Regions from separate parts of the Streptomyces sp. DSM 41931 genome, predicted to be linked through region 2. Evidence: riboswitches for the same ligand, from Rfam matches in the RefSeq annotation. Region 2 holds a riboswitch; each other region holds the start of a gene.

Region 1 (6,023 bases), 3.0 Mb from region 2:
TGTCCGTGCCGGCCAGTTCCTTGATCGTCGGCATGTCCAGGTGGTCGTAGTGGTCGTGGGAGATCACCACGACGTCCACCGGGCCGAGCGCGGCCAGCGGCAGCGGCACGGGGTGCAGCCGCTTCGGTCCGGCGAAGGGGAACGGCGAGCAGCGCTCACCCCACACGGGGTCGAACAGCACCCGGTGCCCGTCGATCTCCGCGAGCACGCTGGAGTGGCCCATCCACGTCAGGCGCAGACCGGTCGCGGGCGGGCGGGTCAGGTCGGCGAGGGTGGTGGGGTGGACCGGGATCGCGCCCTTGGGGGCGCGGCGGGAGCGGGCGTCCTTGTCCAGGAACTGCCTGGCGATGTCCCGTCCCGACCCGGAGGGGCGCAGCCGGGCCGGCCCGCCCGGGTTCTGGAACACGCCGTTCGCGAAGTGCGGGGACCTGCGGATGCGCGCCATGCGCTCACCGGTCGGCTCCGCGCCGAAGGCCGGCGGCCGCAGGGCACTCAGCCCCGCCCCGGGGGCGGAAGAAGCGGCCACGGTACCTCCAGTGGGAATCGATCGAGGATTCCATTATGTGCGGCGGCTCCGGCGCCGGGGGCGGTTGTGGAAACCGCCCCCGGCGCGGACTCAGGCGACCGCCGCGATCCGCGAGCGGATGTCCTCCGGGGACAGCGTCCCCTTCGCCGTCACGTGGTCGCCCGAGGACTCGCCGCGGAGGCGGCGGCCGATCCACGGGACCAGGTACTCGCGGGCCCATTGGACGTCGTCCCGGCGGATGTCCAGGGTGCCGCGCGGCGGGAGCGGGGGCCACGGCTGCTCCGGGTCGGCGGGCACCCTCAGGCCGAGGGCGAGGCCCGCGCGCAGCGCGACGCGGGTGTGGCCCTCGGGCGAGAGGTGCAGCCGGTCGGTGTCCCACGCCCTGCGGTCCTGCACGCTGCGCAGCGACCACAGGTCCAGCACCGGGCAGCCGTACCGGTCCGCGACGGCCCTGACGTGCCCGTTGTACGTGGCGATCTTGCCGCGCAGATGCTTGAGCAGCGGGACGCCACGGGTGTCGAACCCGGTGGTCACCAGGACCGTGCCCGCGGCCGCGGCGAGCTGGGCGATCGCCTTCTCGAAGCGCTCGGCCACCTCGTCCGGGTCGGTGCCCGGGCGCAGGATGTCGTTGCCGCCCGCGCAGAAGGAGACCAGGTCGGGGGCGAGTTCGACGGCCCGGGGGACCTGGTCGGCCACGATCTGGTCCAGCAGCTTGCCGCGCACCGCGAGATTGACGTACCGGAAGTCGCCCTCGGGTCTGCGGTCCGCGAGCAGAACGGCGAGCCGGTCGGCCCAGCCGACGAACGCCCCGTCGGGGCCGGGGTCGCCGACGCCCTCGGTGAAGCTGTCCCCCACCGCCACGTACGACCCGATCACTGTTGCCTTGTCACTCTTCGAATCGTCTGCCACAGCCGGACATGATTCACCTTCGGATGTGACCTACGCGACCGTAGGCGAGGGTTGACGCACGGTGAGATAAGCCACGTCAAGGTTTGGCCAAGCCCGGAATAGGTACGGCCCCGGGCCCGGACACACCGGAGGCCGGGCCCCGTGGATCGGGGTCCGGCCTTCGGCGCGCGTGTCAGGAAGGGTGCCGCGAGGGGTCAGATGGAGACACCCTTGGAGCGGAGGTACGAGACCGGGTCCACGTCCGAGCCGTAGTCCGGGCCGGTGCGGATCTCGAAGTGGAGGTGCGGGCCGGTCACGTTGCCGGTCGCACCGGAGAGACCGACCTGCTGGCCGGCGCTCACCGTCTGGCCCGCCGAGACGGACAGCGAGGACAGGTGGGCGTACTGGGCGTAGTGGCCGTCGTTCAGCTGGATGACGACCTGGTTGCCGTACGCGCCGCCCCAGCCGGCGGAGACGACGGTGCCGGCGCCGACGGCCTTCAGGGAGGTGCCGGTCGGGACGCTGAAGTCGACACCGGTGTGGTAGCCGCTGGACCACATGCTGCCGGCCACCTTGTAGGCGGTGCCGAGGCCGCCGCCGGGCACCGGGGAGGTGAAGCCGGAGGACGGGGCGGTCTGGGCGGACGCCTCGTCGGAGGAGGACTCCTCGGCCGCCTGCTGCACGGGCTTCTCGGCCTTGGGCGCGGCGGGCTTGGCGGCCTGCGGCGAAGCGGACTGCTTCGGCGCGCTCTTGGCGGCGGCCTTGCCGTCGACGGAGAGCTTCAGACCCGGGTGGATGAGCGACGGGTCGTCACCGACGGCCTCGCGGTTGTCCGCGTAGAGCTGCTTCCAGCCACCGTCGACGTGCTCGGCCTCGGCGATCTTGGCGAGGTAGTCGCCGGCCTTCACGGTGTAGGTGCGGGTGTCGTCGCCCTTGTCGGCCTTGGCCTGCTGGCCGGTGACGGAAAGCGACTGGACCGACGTCGCGGGGGCCGACTGCGGCGTGGCGGCGTGCGCGCCGGTGGCGCCGAGGAACGGCAGGGCGAGAGCGGCGCCACCGGTTCCGGCGACGGCGATGGAGCGGGTGAGACGCTGAGCCTTGGTACGGCGGTGCTTACCCTTCGCGGGCATGACGAATTCCTCTCCGGCGCCTACGAGGTGAGCTGTCGGGTGCGGACTGGAGATGTCCGGCCGCGTTGCTGCGCGGCTTAACCCCAAGCCTGTGTCCGGGGTCCGGAACAGGCAGTTGTACCTGTGGGTCCCCCGCTCCTGCCGTACGTCGGGTCAGTGTGTGCGGGCTCCGGGCGGCGGCAGGATTAGGCGTCCGTCCGGATCGGTTGGGAACGTAAGCGACCTCGACGCGGCGAAACAAGCGCGGGTTTCCGCGAACCCTCTTTTTCCGTGATCGAAAGGGGGAAATGACGTCACCGTGCGTCGATCCCGTCAGCGACTCGTCGGTGAATTCCCTTGCCGCGGAGGGGAATTACGTGAACATGGCGACAGCACACGGTCACCGATATGACGATGCTCACGCGACCCTTCCTCAAACACCGCTCTAACAGGGCACGTTATCCCCAAGCGCCCTAAACGGACAGAACGCTTTAATCACCCGAAGTCCGGCGGAGCGGTCGGTGCATTCGCGACATCCCGATCTCGCCCACGATCGCCAGACGGGCGCCTCGCGCGATTCAACGCGATCACACATAATCCAACATCACTCGCGGTGGCCGAGCCCCGTCGAACCGCCCTGTGGACAACTCATTGCCCCAGGCAGGCATGTCGTATCGTCGAGTGGTGCCCGTCGACGAGCCGCGGCGACGGCGCGGAGTGGGAGGAGCCGTCCGTGACGCAGGAGATCCCGTCGACCGAGCCCCAGCTGACCGGGGTGCGCAACTTCCGCGACGTGGGCGGGCTGCCCACGGTGGACGGCCGGCGGGTGCGGCAGGGGGTGCTGTTCCGCAGCGGCCACCTCGCCCACGCCACCGCCGAGGACGCCGCCTTCCTGGCCTCGCTCGGCCTGCACACCGTGTTCGACTTCCGCAACGCGGCCGACCAGAGGCTGGAGGGGCCGGACGTCGAGCTGCCGGGCGTGCGCAACGTCAACCTGCCGCTGAGCGACCCGGCCGACGGCGCGGAGTTCTGGAAGATGGTGCGCGACGGCGACCTGGACCAGCTGCGCGCGATCCTCGCCGACGGCCAGGGCGCCGACCGGATGATCACCTCGTACCGCATGATCGTCAAGGAGCGCACCGCCGAGCACTCCCGGGTGCTGCGCGCGCTCGCCGAGGACAACGTGCCCGCGCTGATGCACTGCGCGGCCGGCAAGGACCGCGCGGGCCTCTCGGTGGCGGTGACCCTGCTCGCCGTGGGCGTGGAGCGCGACGCGATCGTCGAGGACTACCTGAAGTCCAACGCCAAGCACCGCCGCTACAAGGTGCGCCGCAGCGGCAGCTCCCCCGACGCCTACTCCCCCGAGGTCATGGAGCTGCTCAGCCCGCTCTTCGACGCGCGCGAGGAGTATCTGGCGGCCGCCTTCGAGACGGTCGAGGAGACGTGGGGCGGCGTGGACACCTACCTGGAGCAGGGGCTCGGGCTCACGCCGGCCCACCGGGAGCGGCTGCGCGAGCGTCTGCTCGACTGACGTCCGCGTCCGCGTCCGCCGCCGCCGCGGCCGTCACTTCTTCGGCGCGATCTCGAAGAGGAAGTAGATGAAGGCGGCGAAGAGGTGCCCGACCACGACGTAGACGAACAGCCGGACCCACAGGGCCCGCGGGAACTTCTCCTCCATGTCCTTGCCGCTCATGGGGTCTCTCCAGGGGTCGGGCCCAGGCACAGGGCGGCCGTGGGACTCTGCAACAGGGTGTGGACGAACAGCAGCTCGACCCCGTCGGGGTCCTGCGCTGCGATGCGGTGCGGGGTCAGCGAGTCGAAGTGCGCGCTGTCGCCCGGGCCCAGCCGGTGCAGGGCGTCCCCGAGGCGCAGCCGCAGCCGCCCTTTGAGCACGTACAGCCACTCCTCTCCGGGGTGGACGCGCACGATGTCGCCCTGGGAGCCGTGCGGCACATGGACCCGCAGCGCCTGCATGCCGCGTCCGGCGGCTCCGGCCTGCCAGTACGTCCAGCCGCCGGCCACCGTGGGGTCCATGTCGGCGGCGCGCACCACGGCGTCCCGGTCGGCGGCCGACTCCCCGAGCAGCTCGGAGACGGTCGTACCGTAGATCCGGGCGAGGGAGAGCAGCATTGGCAGCGAGGGCTGGCGCTGTCCGGTCTCCAGCCGGGAGAGGTGGGCGGGCGACAGGCCCGCCTGCCGTGCGGCGGCCTCCAGCGTCAGGGAGGCCCGCCGGCGCAGGGCCCGCAGCTGCGGAGCGACCGCGGGAAGCGCCTCGGCAGGCTCGTCCCGCGGCGCGGTCTCGGAGGAGCTCATGCCCCCATTGAGCACCAGACCTTGCCCCTGGGGCAATTCTCTTGCCCCAGAGGCAAAGCCCGTCGGGGTTTCGCACGGTCAGCGGTTGGCGACCGCCTGCTTCACCAGGGTCCTGCCGAAGTCCCAGATGAGTCCGCCCTCGTGGGCGTCGTCCATCACCGCGGTGAAGGCGTCCACGAACCGGTTCACGTCCCCCTCGTCGATGATCAGCGGGGGGATCAGCTTGATCACCTCCAGATGGTCCCCGGAGACCTGCGTGAGAATACGGTGCCGCTGAAGCAGCGGGACCACCACCATCTGCGCGAACAGCCCCTTGCGGGCCGCCTGGAGCATGGCCCAGCGCGAGCGCAGCTTCAGCGAGCGGGGCCGGCCGAACTCGATGCCGATCATCAGGCCCCGGCCGCGGACGTCGGCGAGCAGCTCGTAGCGGTCGGTCAGGGCTGCCAGCCGGGTGCGCAGCAGGTCCCCGACGGCGCGCACGTGCGCCACGATCTGCTCGTCCTCCATGACCGACAGCACCGCGAGGCCCGCCGCCATGGCCTGCGCGTTGGAGCCGAAGCTGGCGGAGTGCACCAGCACCCGGTCCATCGACGAGAAGACCTTCCTGAAGATCCAGTCCTTGCCGAGCGTGGCACCCACCGGCACATACCCGCCGGACAGCGCCTTGGCCACGCACACCAGGTCCGGCTGCACGCCCTCCTCGTGCTGGTAGGCGTAGAAGTCGCCGGTGCGGCCGAGCCCGGTCTGGACCTCGTCGGCGATCAGCAGCGCCTTGTGCCGGTGCAGCAGGTCCTGCGCGGCCCGCAGATAGCCGGGCGGGGCCTCGTGCACGCCCTTGCCCTGGATCGGCTCCACGATCAGCGCGGCCACGTCGCCCTTGCGCAGCTCACGCTCCAGCGCGTCGAGGTCCCCGAGCGGCACGGCCGTGTCGGGCAGCAGCGGGGCGAACCCGTCCCGGAAGCCGGACTCGCCGTTGACCGACAGGGCGCCGGTGGTCAGCCCATGGAAGGCGTGCTCGCAGTACAGCACCCTGGGCCGGCCGGTGGCGTAGCGGGCGAACTTCAGGGCGCCCTCCACGGCCTCCGTGCCGCTGTTGCCGAAGAACACCCGGTCCAGATGCGGGCTGTGGGCGAGGAGCCGCTCGGCGAGCAGGCCCGGCAGCGGCTGGCAGTCGAAGCGGGTGAGGT
Region 2 (6,023 bases):
CCGGTCGCGGGCTGTCGGAGCCTTGAGCACACCGACGGCGAGGAGGCGGAACCAGGTGCCTCTGTTCTGGCGCATCTTCCTGCTGAACGCCGTCGTGCTGATCGTCGCCACCGCCCTGCTCCTCGGACCCGTCACCGTGTCCACGCCGGTGCTGCTCACCGAGGCCGCGGTGCTCACCGTGGGGCTGGCCGCCATGCTCGTCGCCAACGCCCTGCTGCTGCGCGTGGGACTCGCCCCGCTGCAGCGCCTCACCCGCGCCATGAACGCCACCGACCTGCTCCGCCCGGGACACCGGACCGCGGTCGGCGGGCGCGGCGAGATCGCCGAGCTGATCACCACGTACAACACCATGCTCGACCGGCTGGAGGACGAGCGGGCCACCAGCAGCGCGCGGGCCCTGTCCGCGCAGGAGGCGGAGCGCCGCCGCATCGCCCGCGAGCTGCACGACGAGGTCGGCCAGTCGCTGACGGCGGTGCTGCTGCAGCTCAAGCGGGCCGCCGACCACGCCCCGGCCGAGCTCGGCGACGAGCTGCGCCAGGTGCAGGAGACCACCCGCGCCTCCCTGGAGGAGATCCGGCGGATCGCGCGCCGGCTGCGCCCCGGCGTGCTGGACGAGCTGGGCCTGGCCAGTGCCCTCAAGGCGCTCGCCACCGAGTTCGGCGGGCCCGGACTGACCGTGCAGCACTGCCTCGACCCCGACCTGCCCGAGCTGGACCGGGAGTCGGAGCTGGTGCTCTACCGGGTCGCCCAGGAGGGCCTCACCAACATCGCGCGGCACGCGGGGGCGCGCCGCGCCGAGCTGGCCCTGCGCCGCACGCCCGGCGGGGTCGGGCTGCGGGTCCGCGACGACGGCCGCGGCATCGGCGGCGCGGACGAGGGCGCCGGCATCCGCGGCATGCGGGAGCGGGCGCTGCTGGTGGGCGCCGAGCTGGCCGTGGAGCCGCGCGCGGGCGGCGGCACCGAGCTGCGGCTCGCCGTGCCCGTCCCCGCGCGTTTCCCCGCGCACGTCCTCGTTCCCGTACGGCCCGTGCGGACGTCCGTCCCCTCGACCACCCCCGCCGCCGTGCGCCGGTCCGCGCCCGCGCACGCCCCGCCCCCGTGACCGACGTCCCCGACCGGAAACGCTGAACCATGACCGACGCCGCCCCCACCCGCATCCTCCTCGCCGACGACCACGCGCTGGTCCGCCGGGGGGTCCGTCTCATCCTGGACGGCGAACCGGACCTGACCGTGGTGGCCGAGGCCGCCGACGGCGCGGAAGCCCTCGAGCTGGCCCGCGAGCACCGCCCCGCCCTGGCCATCCTCGACATCGCCATGCCGCGCCTGACCGGTCTGCAAGCGGCCCGTGAACTCTCCCGCACCCTGCCGGAGACCCGGATCCTCGTGCTGACCATGTACGACAACGAGCAGTTCTTCTTCGAGGCCCTGGCCGCCGGCGCCTCCGGCTACGTCCTCAAGTCGGTCGCCGACCGCGACCTCGTCGAGGCCTGTCACGCCACCATGCGGGGCGAGCCCTTCCTCTACCCGGGGGCGGTCAACGCCCTCATCCACAACTACCTCGACCTGGCGCGGGAGGGCCGGACCCTGCCCGCGAAGGCCATCACCGACCGCGAGGAGCAGATCCTCAAGCTCGTCGCCGAGGGCCACACCTCCCAGCAGATCGCGGACATGCTGGTGATCAGCCCCAAGACGGTGGAGCGGCACCGCGCCAACCTGCTCGCCAAGCTGGGCCTCAGGGACCGGCTGGAGCTCACCCGGTACGCCATCCGGGTCGGCCTGATCGAGCCCTGACCTCCGCTCCCGGTCGCACGGGTTGCCAGACTGGAGCCGGACCGCGCAGCGGTCCCGCCGCCGCCCGCACCCGGGAGAGCCCGCCGATGCCGTACCCGTACGTCCTGCTGTCCGCCGCCGTCTCCCTCGACGGCTACCTGGACGACACCGGCCCGGAGCGGCTGCTGCTGTCGAGCCCGGCCGACTTCGACCGGGTCGACGAGGTACGGGCGTCCGTGGACGCCATCCTGGTCGGCGCCGGCACGATCCGCGCCGACAACCCCCGGCTGCTGGTCAACTCGCCCGAGCGCCGCTCCGCCCGGATCGCCGACGGCCGCCCGGAGTACCCGCTGAAGGTCACGGTGAGCGGTTCCGGCGACCTGGACCCGACGGCCCGTTTCTGGCACACCGGCGGCGAGAAGGTCCTGTACACCACCGGCAAGGGCGCCGAACGGGCCCGCGCCCTGGGCATCGCCGCAGACGTCGTGCCGCTCGGCGACGCCCTGGACTGGCGGCGGCTGCTGGAGCACCTGCACGACGTGCGCAGGGTGCGGCGGCTGATGGTGGAGGGCGGCGGGCGGATCCACACCCAGCTGATGACCCAGGGCCTCGCCGACGAGCTGCAGCTCGTCCTCGCCCCGCTGTTCGTCGGCGACCCGGACGCCCCCCGTCTGTTCGGTCCCGGCAGCTACCAGGGCGGGCGGCTGCGCCTGGTCGAGACCCGGCCCGTAGGCGACGTCGTCCTGATGCGCTACGAGCCCACCGCGCCCGGCGCCGGCGCGCTGCCGTCCGCGGCCGACCGCCACTGGCTCGCCCTCGCCTGCGAGCTGGCCGCGCGGTGCCCGCCCTCCGAGACCGCGTTCAGCGTCGGCGCGGTCGTGGTCGCCGCCGACGGCACCGAGCTGGCGCGGGGCCACTCCCGCGAGGGCGACGACCCCGTGGTGCACGCGGAGGAGGCCGCGCTGGCCAAGGCAGACCCCACCGACCCGCGACTGGCCGGCGCCACGGTCTACTCCAGCCTGGAGCCGTGCGCCCGCCGCGCGTCCCGGCCGGCGCCCTGCGCGCGGCTGATCCTGGACGCGGGGGTGCGCCGGGTGGTCACGGCCTGGCGGGAGCCGGACACCTTCGTGACGGACGCCGACGGCAGCGCCGTACTGGCCGACGGGGGCGCCACGGTGCTGGTCCTGCCGGAGTTCGAGCAGCGCGCCAAGGCGCCGAACGGGCACCTCCTGGGCCGCTGAACGCGCCTGCGGGGAAGGTGTGTGCGGAGGACCCCGCGGATGCCGTACACTGGTGTCTACCGACGCGGGGTGGAGCAGCTCGGTAGCTCGCTGGGCTCATAACCCAGAGGTCGCAGGTTCAAATCCTGTCCCCGCTACTGAAGGCCGAGGGCCGGAATCCGAAAGGGTTCCGGCCCTCGGTGTTTCTCCCTGACGGCACTCGTTCCCCCGCCCTTCACGCACAGTGAGCGAACGGCCCCGCAGTGCATGGCAACTGGCGCCCCGTCAGGTTCGACCGGTCGCCCGAGGCGCAGTCAACTCGCCCGTTTTCGCCCGCTGATGGCGCTTAAGTCCGTGCGGAAATCGTTAACGATCAAGAGGAACGGCTTGGAATCCGGCCCCTGCGTCTATTAACGTTCGATAACGCAGCGCGGTCGTCCCAGCCGTCACAGACGTCGGCTCCGTGCGCACGCGCCGAATCCCGCAAGGGAACCGGGGAACCACCACCATGGGGTGAATCGGGCGGATACCGCCGTGACGTCACGGTTCGTATACGCGCGTAGGAGACCTTCCTGCTCCGAACCCGTCAGCTAACCCGGTAGGCGAAGAAGGAAGGAAAGGAGCGCGCCCACGTGGCGTCCAACCCGCCTGCCCCCGAGGCCCCGTTCAAGCCGAGCGACACCTTCGCCTACGGCGCCCCCGGTGCCGACGAGGGGCCCTTCGAGGAGTGGAACCCCACCGCGGAGTCCGTGCGGCCCGTGCGTGGCCGGCACCGCGTCGCCAAGCAGCGCGGAGGCGGACTCGCCCGCAGCTCCACCGTCCTGGGCGTCGGCGTCATAGCCGCCGTCGGCGCCGGCGGCATGGCCAGCGCCCAGACCGGCAAGCCGCCCGTCTCCATCTCCATGCCCGACCTCCCCAACGTGGGTTCCCTCATCTCCGACGAGGAAACGCCGAAGGGCTCCAGCACCCCCCTCAGCGACATCGGCATGGTCACCGCCGACGCCGAGGAGGGCGCCACCGCCGACGCCGGCGAGGCGCTGCGCGCCCGCATCATGGCCCAGGTCGAGCAGCAGCAGGGCCAGGCGCAGAGCAAGGCGCAGGCCGCCGCCCTCGCCGCCGCCGAGAAGGAGGCCGCCGAGGCCGCCGCCAAGGCGGAGCAGGAGGCCAAGGAGAAGGCCGAGGCCGCCAAGAAGAAGGCGGAGGAGGAGGCCGCGAAGAAGGCCGAGGCCGAGCGCCTCGCCGAGCTGGCCAAGCAGTACGCCCTGCCGACCTCCTCGTACACCATCACCTCGACGTTCGGTCAGGCCGGCGCCTACTGGTCCTCCGGCTACCACACCGGCCTGGACTTCGCCGCCCCCACCGGCACCCTGATCAAGGCGGTCCACACCGGCACGATCACCTCCGCCGGCTGGGACGGCTCGTACGGCTACAAGACCGTGCTCACCCTCGACGACGGCACCGAGGTCTGGTACGCGCACCAGTCGTCGATCAACGTCAGCGTCGGCCAGAAGGTCAACACCGGCGACGTGATCGGCCGCGTCGGCGCGACCGGCAACGTGACCGGCGCCCACCTCCACCTCGAGGTCCACCCCGCCGGCACCTCCGGCGGCGTCGACCCGGCCGCCTGGCTGGCCGGCAAGGGCCTCAGCATCTGAACCACCCCGGCGGCCGTGTCCCGGCCGCCGACGCCGTGAACGCCGGCAGCCCCGACGACGACCCCCCGACGTCAGGGCTGCCGGTTCCGCATGTCCGGGGCTCCGCTCAGCGGCGGTAGGGGTTCTCCCCGTACGCCGGATACGGCGGCTGCCCCTGCGCCGGCCACCGTGCGGGGACGGGCCCGTACGCCCATCCCGCGCCGTACGGCACCGGGGGCGCCGTGAGCCGGGCCGCGTGCTCCAGCGCCGGGCGGGCCGCCGCGCGCCGGCGCCACAGCTCCAGCAGCAGCTCCCGCTCCCGCGTCACGAAGTCCGCCCCCGCCTTCCCCGCGCGGCCCCGGTGACGCAGGAACGCCAGCGACGTCGCGTACGCCTCGTACTGGGCGACCGCCCTCGCCGCGGGCCTGCCCCCGTGCTCGCGGGCGAACTTCCGGGCGAGGCGCCGCGCGCGCATCGAGCCCAGCGCGAACGGCTCCGCCGGGCGCAGCCAGCCGGCCACCGCGTACGCGGGCAGCTCCGTGCGCACGGTCCGCAGCTCCCGCTGCCGCGTCCACACCACCAGCCAGGTCAGCAGCCCGAACGCCGGCACCATGAAGGCCCCGTACACCGCGATGAAGCCGAACTGGCCGAGCGTGGCGGAGCCGTTCCACAGCGCGTGCATGCCCATCGCGAGGAGCAGCCCGGCGAGCGGCAGCAGCACGCGCCGCACCCGCTGCCGGTCGGCGGCCAGCGCGGCCGCACCGAAACCGATGCCGGTGAGCACGGTGAACAGGGGGTGCGCGAAGGGCGACATGACGATGCGGACGAAGAAGGTCGCCGCGGTGACCGAGGCGATGCCGCTGCCTCCGGTGAGCTGGTCGGTGCCGAAGGCGTTGCCGAGGTAGAGGACGTTCTCGGTGAACGCGAAACCGGTCGCGGTGAACCCGGCCGCCACCACGCCGCCGAGGATCCCGTGGAAGTCGCGTCTGCGGAACAGGAAGAGCAGCAGCACCGCCGCCGCCTTCGCCGTCTCCTCCACCACCGGCGCTATGACGGTCGCGCCCAGGGTGTCGGCGCCGGCCGGGTCGGCGGTGGCCGTCGCTATCCACCGGGTGGCGAAGCTGTTCGCCACGATCGCGATCAGTGCCGCCGCGCAGGCTCCCCAGGCGAACGCGAACAGCAGGTTCCGCCAGGGGCCGGGCTCCACCCGGCCCAGCCAGCGGAACGCCGCCAGCAGCAGCGGGACCGGCAGCACGGCCAGGCCCAGACCGACCAGGAAGCCCCGCGTGCCCGTCTGCTCCCGCACCAGCGCGAGGATCACCAGACCGGACAGGGCCAGCAGCGTGACCATCGCTCCGTAGCGGACCGCCGGGCGCTGCCACCAGTGCGGGTGCCGCGG
Region 3 (6,023 bases), 450 kb from region 2:
GCCCGCGCTGGGGAAGTTCCTCAGCTCCTCGATCTCGTCGCGGCGCCGGATGTAGTCCTCGTGCGCCGCCCGGTAGGCGGCCGCCAGCTCCGGTTCCGCGGCCAGCCGTTCGGTCATCTCCTTCATCACGCCGTTCGCCTCCAGCGTGCCGATCGCGGAGTTCGCCCGCGGGCACGTCAGGTAGTACAGCGTCGGGAAGGGCGTGCCGTCGGGCAGCCGCGGCGCGGTCTCCACGACGTCCGGCTGCCCGCAGGGGCAGCGGTGCGCGATGGCGCGCAGCCCGCGCGGGGGCCGGCCGAGCTGCTGCTTGAAGGCCTCGACGTCCGCGTCGGTGGGCTCGGTACGCGGGGTCGTGGGCGGAGGGGTGTCCATACGTGTCTTTCTGCGGTGTTCCGTCGGGTCACTGGGCGGCGGCGTCGGCCTTGTCGACGCCGTCCCAGACGTTGGCGTACCAGGGGCGGTCGGCGGCCCGGAGGTCGCCGCGCGTGGTCCCGGCGCCGGCCGGGTCGATGACGATGTAGCCGGTCTCCCCCGGCATGACGTAGTGCAGGCGCCTGCGGATCTCCTGCTCGGCGTACGCGTCGTCCTGCCAGCGGGCCTTGAGATCGCGCAGCCGTTCGACCCGGCGGCGGGTCTCGTCCTGCTCCTTCTGCTGGTCGGCGATCTCCGCGCGCTGGGAGACGTACTGCCGCATCGGGTAGGCGAGGGCCACGACCAGGGAGCAGAGGACCAGGGCGAGCAGGGCCGCGCGCCCGGTCAGCCGGGAGCGGCGGGCCTGCCGCTTGGTCTGCGAGCGGTAGACCCGGGCCGCGGTCTGCTCACCGATCAGCCGGATCCGGGTCGCGGTGGAGAAACGGTCCCGGTCCTTCACCGCCATGTTCCCGCCTCTCGTCCGTCTCATACACGCGTACGTCCCCGCACACGGTACGGGACCGGGTACGGGGACGTACGTACGACGCTTCCTACGCGAGCGGCGCTCAGCCCTTGAAGCGGGGGAACGCGCTGCGGCCGGCGTACACCGCGGCGTCGTCGAGGATCTCCTCGATGCGCAGCAGCTGGTTGTACTTGGCGACGCGCTCGGAGCGGGCCGGGGCGCCGGTCTTGATCTGGCCGCAGTTGGTGGCGACGGCCAGGTCGGCGATGGTGACGTCCTCGGTCTCGCCGGAGCGGTGGGACATCATGCACTTGAAGCCGTTGCGCTGGGCCAGCTCCACGGCGTCCAGGGTCTCGGTGAGCGAGCCGATCTGGTTGACCTTCACCAGCAGGGCGTTGGCGGCGCCCTCCTCGATGCCGCGGGCCAGACGCTCCGGGTTGGTGACGAACAGGTCGTCGCCGACGAGCTGGACCTTGTCGCCGAGCTTGTCGGTGATGGTCTTCCAGCCCTCCCAGTCGTCCTCGAACAGCGGGTCCTCGATGGACACGAGCGGGTACGCGTCGACGAGCTCCGCGTAGTACTCGGTCATCTCGGCCGCCGAGCGCTCCTTGCCCTCGAAGGTGTAGACGCCGTCCTTGTAGAACTCGGAGGCGGCCACGTCGAGGGCCAGGGCGATCTGCTCGCCGGGGGTGTAGCCGGCTTCCCTGATCGCCTCGAGGATGAGGTCCAGGGCCTCGCGGTTGGAGCCGAGGTTCGGGGCGAAGCCGCCCTCGTCGCCGAGCCCGGTGGCCAGGCCCTTGCTCTTCAGGACCTTCTTGAGGGTGTGGTAGACCTCGGCGCCCCAGCGCAGCGCCTCGGAGAAGGACTCCGCGCCGATCGGGGCGATCATGAACTCCTGGATGTCCACGTTGGAGTCGGCGTGCGAGCCGCCGTTCAGGATGTTCATCATCGGCACCGGCAGCAGGTGCGCGTTCGGGCCGCCCAGGTAGCGGAACAGCGGCAGGTCGCTGGCCTCGGAGGCGGCGTGCGCGACGGCGAGCGAGACGCCGAGGATGGCGTTGGCGCCGAGCGAGCCCTTGTTGTCGGTGGCGTCCAGGTCGAACATCGCCTGGTCGATCAGGCGCTGCTCGGTGGCGTCGTAGCCGACGAGCTCCGGGCCGATCTGCTCGATGACGGCCAGTACGGCCTTCTCGACGCCCTTGCCCAGGTAACGGCCGGCGTCGCCGTCACGGAGTTCGATGGCCTCGAAGGCGCCGGTGGAGGCGCCGGACGGGACGGCGGCACGACCCGTGCTGCCGTCGTCGAGGCCGACCTCGACCTCGACCGTGGGGTTGCCTCGGGAGTCCAGGATTTCCCGGGCTACGACGACGTCGATGGACGGCACGAGCATCTCCTTCTTGGGATGTGACGCGGGTGAGCGGGGCCGCGGGGGCCCTGCGGGTCCGAGCCTAACCGGCTCCGGGCGATCGGCCATCTCGCCGCCCGCCTCATGGACAGAACCGAGCGTAGATTGTTTCCGCGCGGAACAAAGCAGGTTCGGAAAACCGTGACCGGAATGCGTCCGGACATGACCCCGCCCCGGTGCGTACGGGGGAAGAAACGCACCGGGGCGGGGAGCCCGTGGGGACGGGGAGGGACCTGCGGGTCTGCCCTTACTTCAGGTGCAGCTGCTGGCCCGGGTAGATGAGGTCGGCGTTGTCGACGATGTCGTCGTTCAGGTCGAACAGCTTCGCCCAGCCGCCCTTGACGTCGTGCTCCGCGGCGATCGAGCTGAGGGTGTCGCCCTTGACGACCTTGTACTCGCCGTCGCCCTTCTCGACCTTCTTGCCGGTCGGGGTGGTGACGGTCTTCTTCTCGGCCTTCTGCTCGGCCGGGGCGGCCGGGCGCTCGGCGGAGCGGGAGGCCTTCTGCTCGCTCTCGCGCGACTCGGTGGAGCCGGACTCCTGCGAGGAGCCCTCGGCGGAGGAGCCGTTGTAGGCGGCGTTGGACAGGCCGGTGCCGCAGACCGGCCAGGCGCCCTTGCCCTGGCCCGCGAGGACCTTCTCGGCGATCTCGATCTGCTGGGCCTTGGTGGCCTGGTCGGCGGTGGCGGCGTACTGGGTGCCGCCGTACGCGGCCCACGTGGAGGCGGAGAACTGCAGACCGCCGTAGTAGCCGTTGCCGGTGTTGATGGACCAGTTGCCGCCGGACTCGCACTGGGCGACGGCGTCCCACTCGGACGCGGTGGCGGCGGAAGCCGTGCCGGACGCCATCAGCGGGCCGGCGACGGCGGCGCCGGCGACACCGGCGATGGCGATGGCGCGAGTGGCCTTGGACGGACGACGGTGCTTGCCCTTGCCGGAAAACAGCATGGATGGATCCCCTCACCGACGCCTACGAGGTGAGCTGTCGGGTTCGGGCCGGTTGAGTTGCCCGGCCACGTCCCTCCCGGGACGCGGCTTCACCCCGAGCCGTACCGGACGTCAACCGTCCGGTCGCGGCACTTACCTGGGTCCCCCGCTCCTGCCTACGGCGCATGACGCGACGACTGTTCCCGTGCTGCCACTGGCAGGATTCGGCGTGGCGGCAGCCGGGGCCCGCGATGGCGAGCGGTCACGACCGTAAGCACGCGATCGGTGGATAATCAAAGATGATCAGGGCTTCTGAGATCTATCTCTCACAGTCCTTATTACGGACATTCAGCTCTAATCGCCCTGTCAACTGCCGCCACCCCAGGGCGCCTTCGACTGCCCGTTTCCGACCGCTATTCGCCGGTCTCGGCGTCCACCAGAAGCCGCTGACCGGGCAGGATCAGGTCCGGGTCCTCGCCGACGACCTGCTGGTTCTCGACATACAGCGCCGTCCATCCACCCGTCAGGGCAAGGGAGTCGGCGATGGAGGTGAGGCTGTCGCCGGTCTGCACGGTGTAGCGGTCGTCGGTGATCCCCGCGGGCCTCTCCACGGACCGCGAGGCGTGCCGGCCGGACGGCGGGGTCACGGCGTCGGCGGTCTCGTCCTCCTGGGCGACGGGACCGCGGTGGCGGCCCGAGCCTGTGTCCTCGGACTCGGTCGCGGCCGAAGAACCGGCACTCTCACCCGACTTGTCCGACTCGTCACCTTCGGGGGTGGCGGAGGCGGACGGAGAGGCCCCGGTGTTCGCGTCACTCTTCTCCTTCTCGGACGAACCGGACGTCGCCGACGGAGAGGGGGAAGCGGACGAATCACTGGATTCCGGCGAACCGGACGGGGTGGCGGTACCGTCGTTCCGGGAGTCCTCCCGGTCCGCGTCGGTCGGCACGCCCGGGTCGACGTTCGGGGACGCGGTGTCCTGGTTCAGACCCGTGAGCAGGCCGCAGGCGCGCCACTTGCCGACGCCCTGGTCGGCGAGGATTCTCTCGGCCACGGTGATCTGCTGGTTGCGGCTGGCCTGGTCGGCACTGGGCGCGAACTCCAGGCCGCCGTAGTCCTCCCAGTCGTCCTGGGTCAACTGCAGTCCGCCGTAGTAGCCGTTGCCGGTGTTCTGGCTCCAGGAGCCGCCGCTCTCGCACTCCGCGACCCGGTCCCAGGTCTCACCGTCCGCCGCGCTGGCGGCGCCCGCCCCGAGGAGCGGAATCGCGATCGCGGAGCCGGTCACCCCGGCGGCGACGAGCAGAGCCGGAGCCTGGCGGGGGCGACGGTGTCGGCCGTTCCCGGAGAGCATGCGGAAGCCTTTCACTCGGCAGCGAGGACCGGCACGGGCGAGCAAAACCTTGCAGCGCGCCGTACTTGATGGGTGAACGTATAGGCAGACGATCACTTGTCACAAGTTCATGCCGTGCAGATCACATGAAGATCACAGAGTTGAGCATGTCTCAGGTTTCCGTGCACCGGCCCCCGGGCACGGACAGGAAGGTCAGGTCTGCCCTGAACAAGGAGGGGAGAATTCCACCGGAAGCGTGCGGAGACCCCGCATGATGAGGCCGCCGCGCCAGCGCAGTTCGGCCGGATCGGCCGCCAGCCTGAGATCCGGAAGACGCGTCAGAAGCGTGGCGAGCGCGGTCTGCCCCTCCAGACGCGCGAGCGGGGCGCCCAGGCAGTAGTGGATGCCGTGCCCGTACCCCAGATGCTGGTTGTCGCGGCGGCCCAGGTCCAGCGTGTCCGGGTCGGCGAACCGCTCCGGGTCCCGGTCGGCCGCGGCCAGCACGACCAGGACCGGGTCGCCGGTCTCGATCCGCTGCCCGCCGATGACGACCGGCTCGGTGGCGAACCGCCAGGTCGCCAGCTCCACCGGGCCGTCGTAGCGCAGCAGTTCCTCCACCCCGGTCTCCAGCAGCCCGCGGTCCCCCTCGGCCAGCGCCCGCTGCAGACGCTCCCGCTGCTCCGGGTGCGTGAGCAGGGCGTAGGTGCCGTTGCCGATGAGGTTGACGGTGGTCTCGAAGCCGGCGAAGAGAAGGATGAACGCCATCGCGGCGGCCTCGTTCTCCGTGAGGTGCTCGCCGTGGTCGGAGGCGCGGATCAGACCCGAGATGAGGTCCTCGCCGGGGACGGGCTCGGCGGGCAGCGCCTCCCGCTTGCGGTGGATCAGCTCCGCGAGGTAGCCGCGCATCTTCTTCACCGACCGGGCCACCCCGCCGCGCGGCCCGCCGCCGTGACGGATCATCATGCCCGCCCAGTCCCGGAAGTCGTCCTGGTCCTCGCGCGGGACGCCGAGCAGGTCGCAGATGGCGTAGATGGGGAGCGGGAAGGCGAAATCGTGGATGAGGTCGGCGGTGCCGCTGCCGCTCGCGGTGAAGCGGTCGATGAGGTCGTCGGTGAGCTCCTGCACGCGGGGGGCGAACTCGGCGACCCGGCGGGGGGTGAACGCCTTGCTGACCAGGCGGCGCAGGCGGGTGTGGTCCGGCGGGTCGATGTTCAGCAGATGCGTCATCAGATCGGCCTGCCGCTCGCCCGGGATACCCGTCTTGCCCTTGGCGTGCGCGGGCTCGTCGTGGTGCGCGGGGTTCTTGGACAGACGGTTGTCGGCGAGGGTCTGCCGGGCGTCGGCGTAGCGCGTGACCAGCCAGGCGTCCACCCCGCTGGGGAGCTTGGTCTTGTGCACGGGAGCGTGTTCGCGGAGCCAGGCGTAGGCGGGGTAGGGGTTGGCCGCGAACTCCCATGTGAACAGGTCGGGGGCGGGGCCGTGGGGGGTGGG

Evidence for each region. A riboswitch is a leader RNA that binds a small molecule or an ion and turns the genes downstream of it on or off. The one in region 2 is predicted to bind cyclic di-AMP.
Region 1: another riboswitch for cyclic di-AMP. It lies ahead of ACP7TJ_RS28865 (M23 family metallopeptidase); the one in region 2 lies ahead of ACP7TJ_RS15175 (M23 family metallopeptidase).
Region 3: another riboswitch for cyclic di-AMP. It lies ahead of ACP7TJ_RS12965 (transglycosylase family protein); the one in region 2 lies ahead of ACP7TJ_RS15175 (M23 family metallopeptidase).

What each region holds. Positions count from the first base shown of each region.
Region 1 is NZ_CP189902.1:6,313,283-6,319,305, reverse strand. It holds gene ACP7TJ_RS28875 (MBL fold metallo-hydrolase) at 1-526, opposite strand, end outside; gene ACP7TJ_RS28870 (SGNH/GDSL hydrolase family protein) at 617-1,402, opposite strand; gene ACP7TJ_RS28865 (M23 family metallopeptidase) at 1,630-2,544, opposite strand; cyclic di-AMP (ydaO/yuaA leader) riboswitch at 2,549-2,713, opposite strand; gene ACP7TJ_RS28860 (tyrosine-protein phosphatase) at 3,257-4,054, shown strand; gene ACP7TJ_RS28855 (DUF6126 family protein) at 4,088-4,216, opposite strand; gene ACP7TJ_RS28850 (helix-turn-helix domain-containing protein) at 4,213-4,836, opposite strand; gene ACP7TJ_RS28845 (aspartate aminotransferase family protein) at 4,915-6,023, opposite strand, start outside.
Region 2 is NZ_CP189902.1:3,275,859-3,281,881, reverse strand. It holds gene ACP7TJ_RS15195 (HAMP domain-containing sensor histidine kinase) at 56-1,102, shown strand; gene ACP7TJ_RS15190 (response regulator) at 1,132-1,791, shown strand; gene ACP7TJ_RS15185 (dihydrofolate reductase family protein) at 1,878-3,011, shown strand; tRNA gene ACP7TJ_RS15180 (tRNA-Met) at 3,075-3,148, shown strand; cyclic di-AMP (ydaO/yuaA leader) riboswitch at 3,453-3,610, shown strand; gene ACP7TJ_RS15175 (M23 family metallopeptidase) at 3,623-4,645, shown strand; gene ACP7TJ_RS15170 (PrsW family intramembrane metalloprotease) at 4,752-6,023, opposite strand, start outside.
Region 3 is NZ_CP189902.1:2,821,410-2,827,432, forward strand. It holds gene ACP7TJ_RS12950 (DUF501 domain-containing protein) at 1-372, opposite strand, end outside; gene ACP7TJ_RS12955 (FtsB family cell division protein) at 401-877, opposite strand; gene eno (phosphopyruvate hydratase) at 978-2,258, opposite strand; gene ACP7TJ_RS12965 (transglycosylase family protein) at 2,527-3,225, opposite strand; cyclic di-AMP (ydaO/yuaA leader) riboswitch at 3,230-3,398, opposite strand; gene ACP7TJ_RS12970 (transglycosylase family protein) at 3,618-4,553, opposite strand; gene ACP7TJ_RS12975 (cytochrome P450 family protein) at 4,746-6,023, opposite strand, start outside.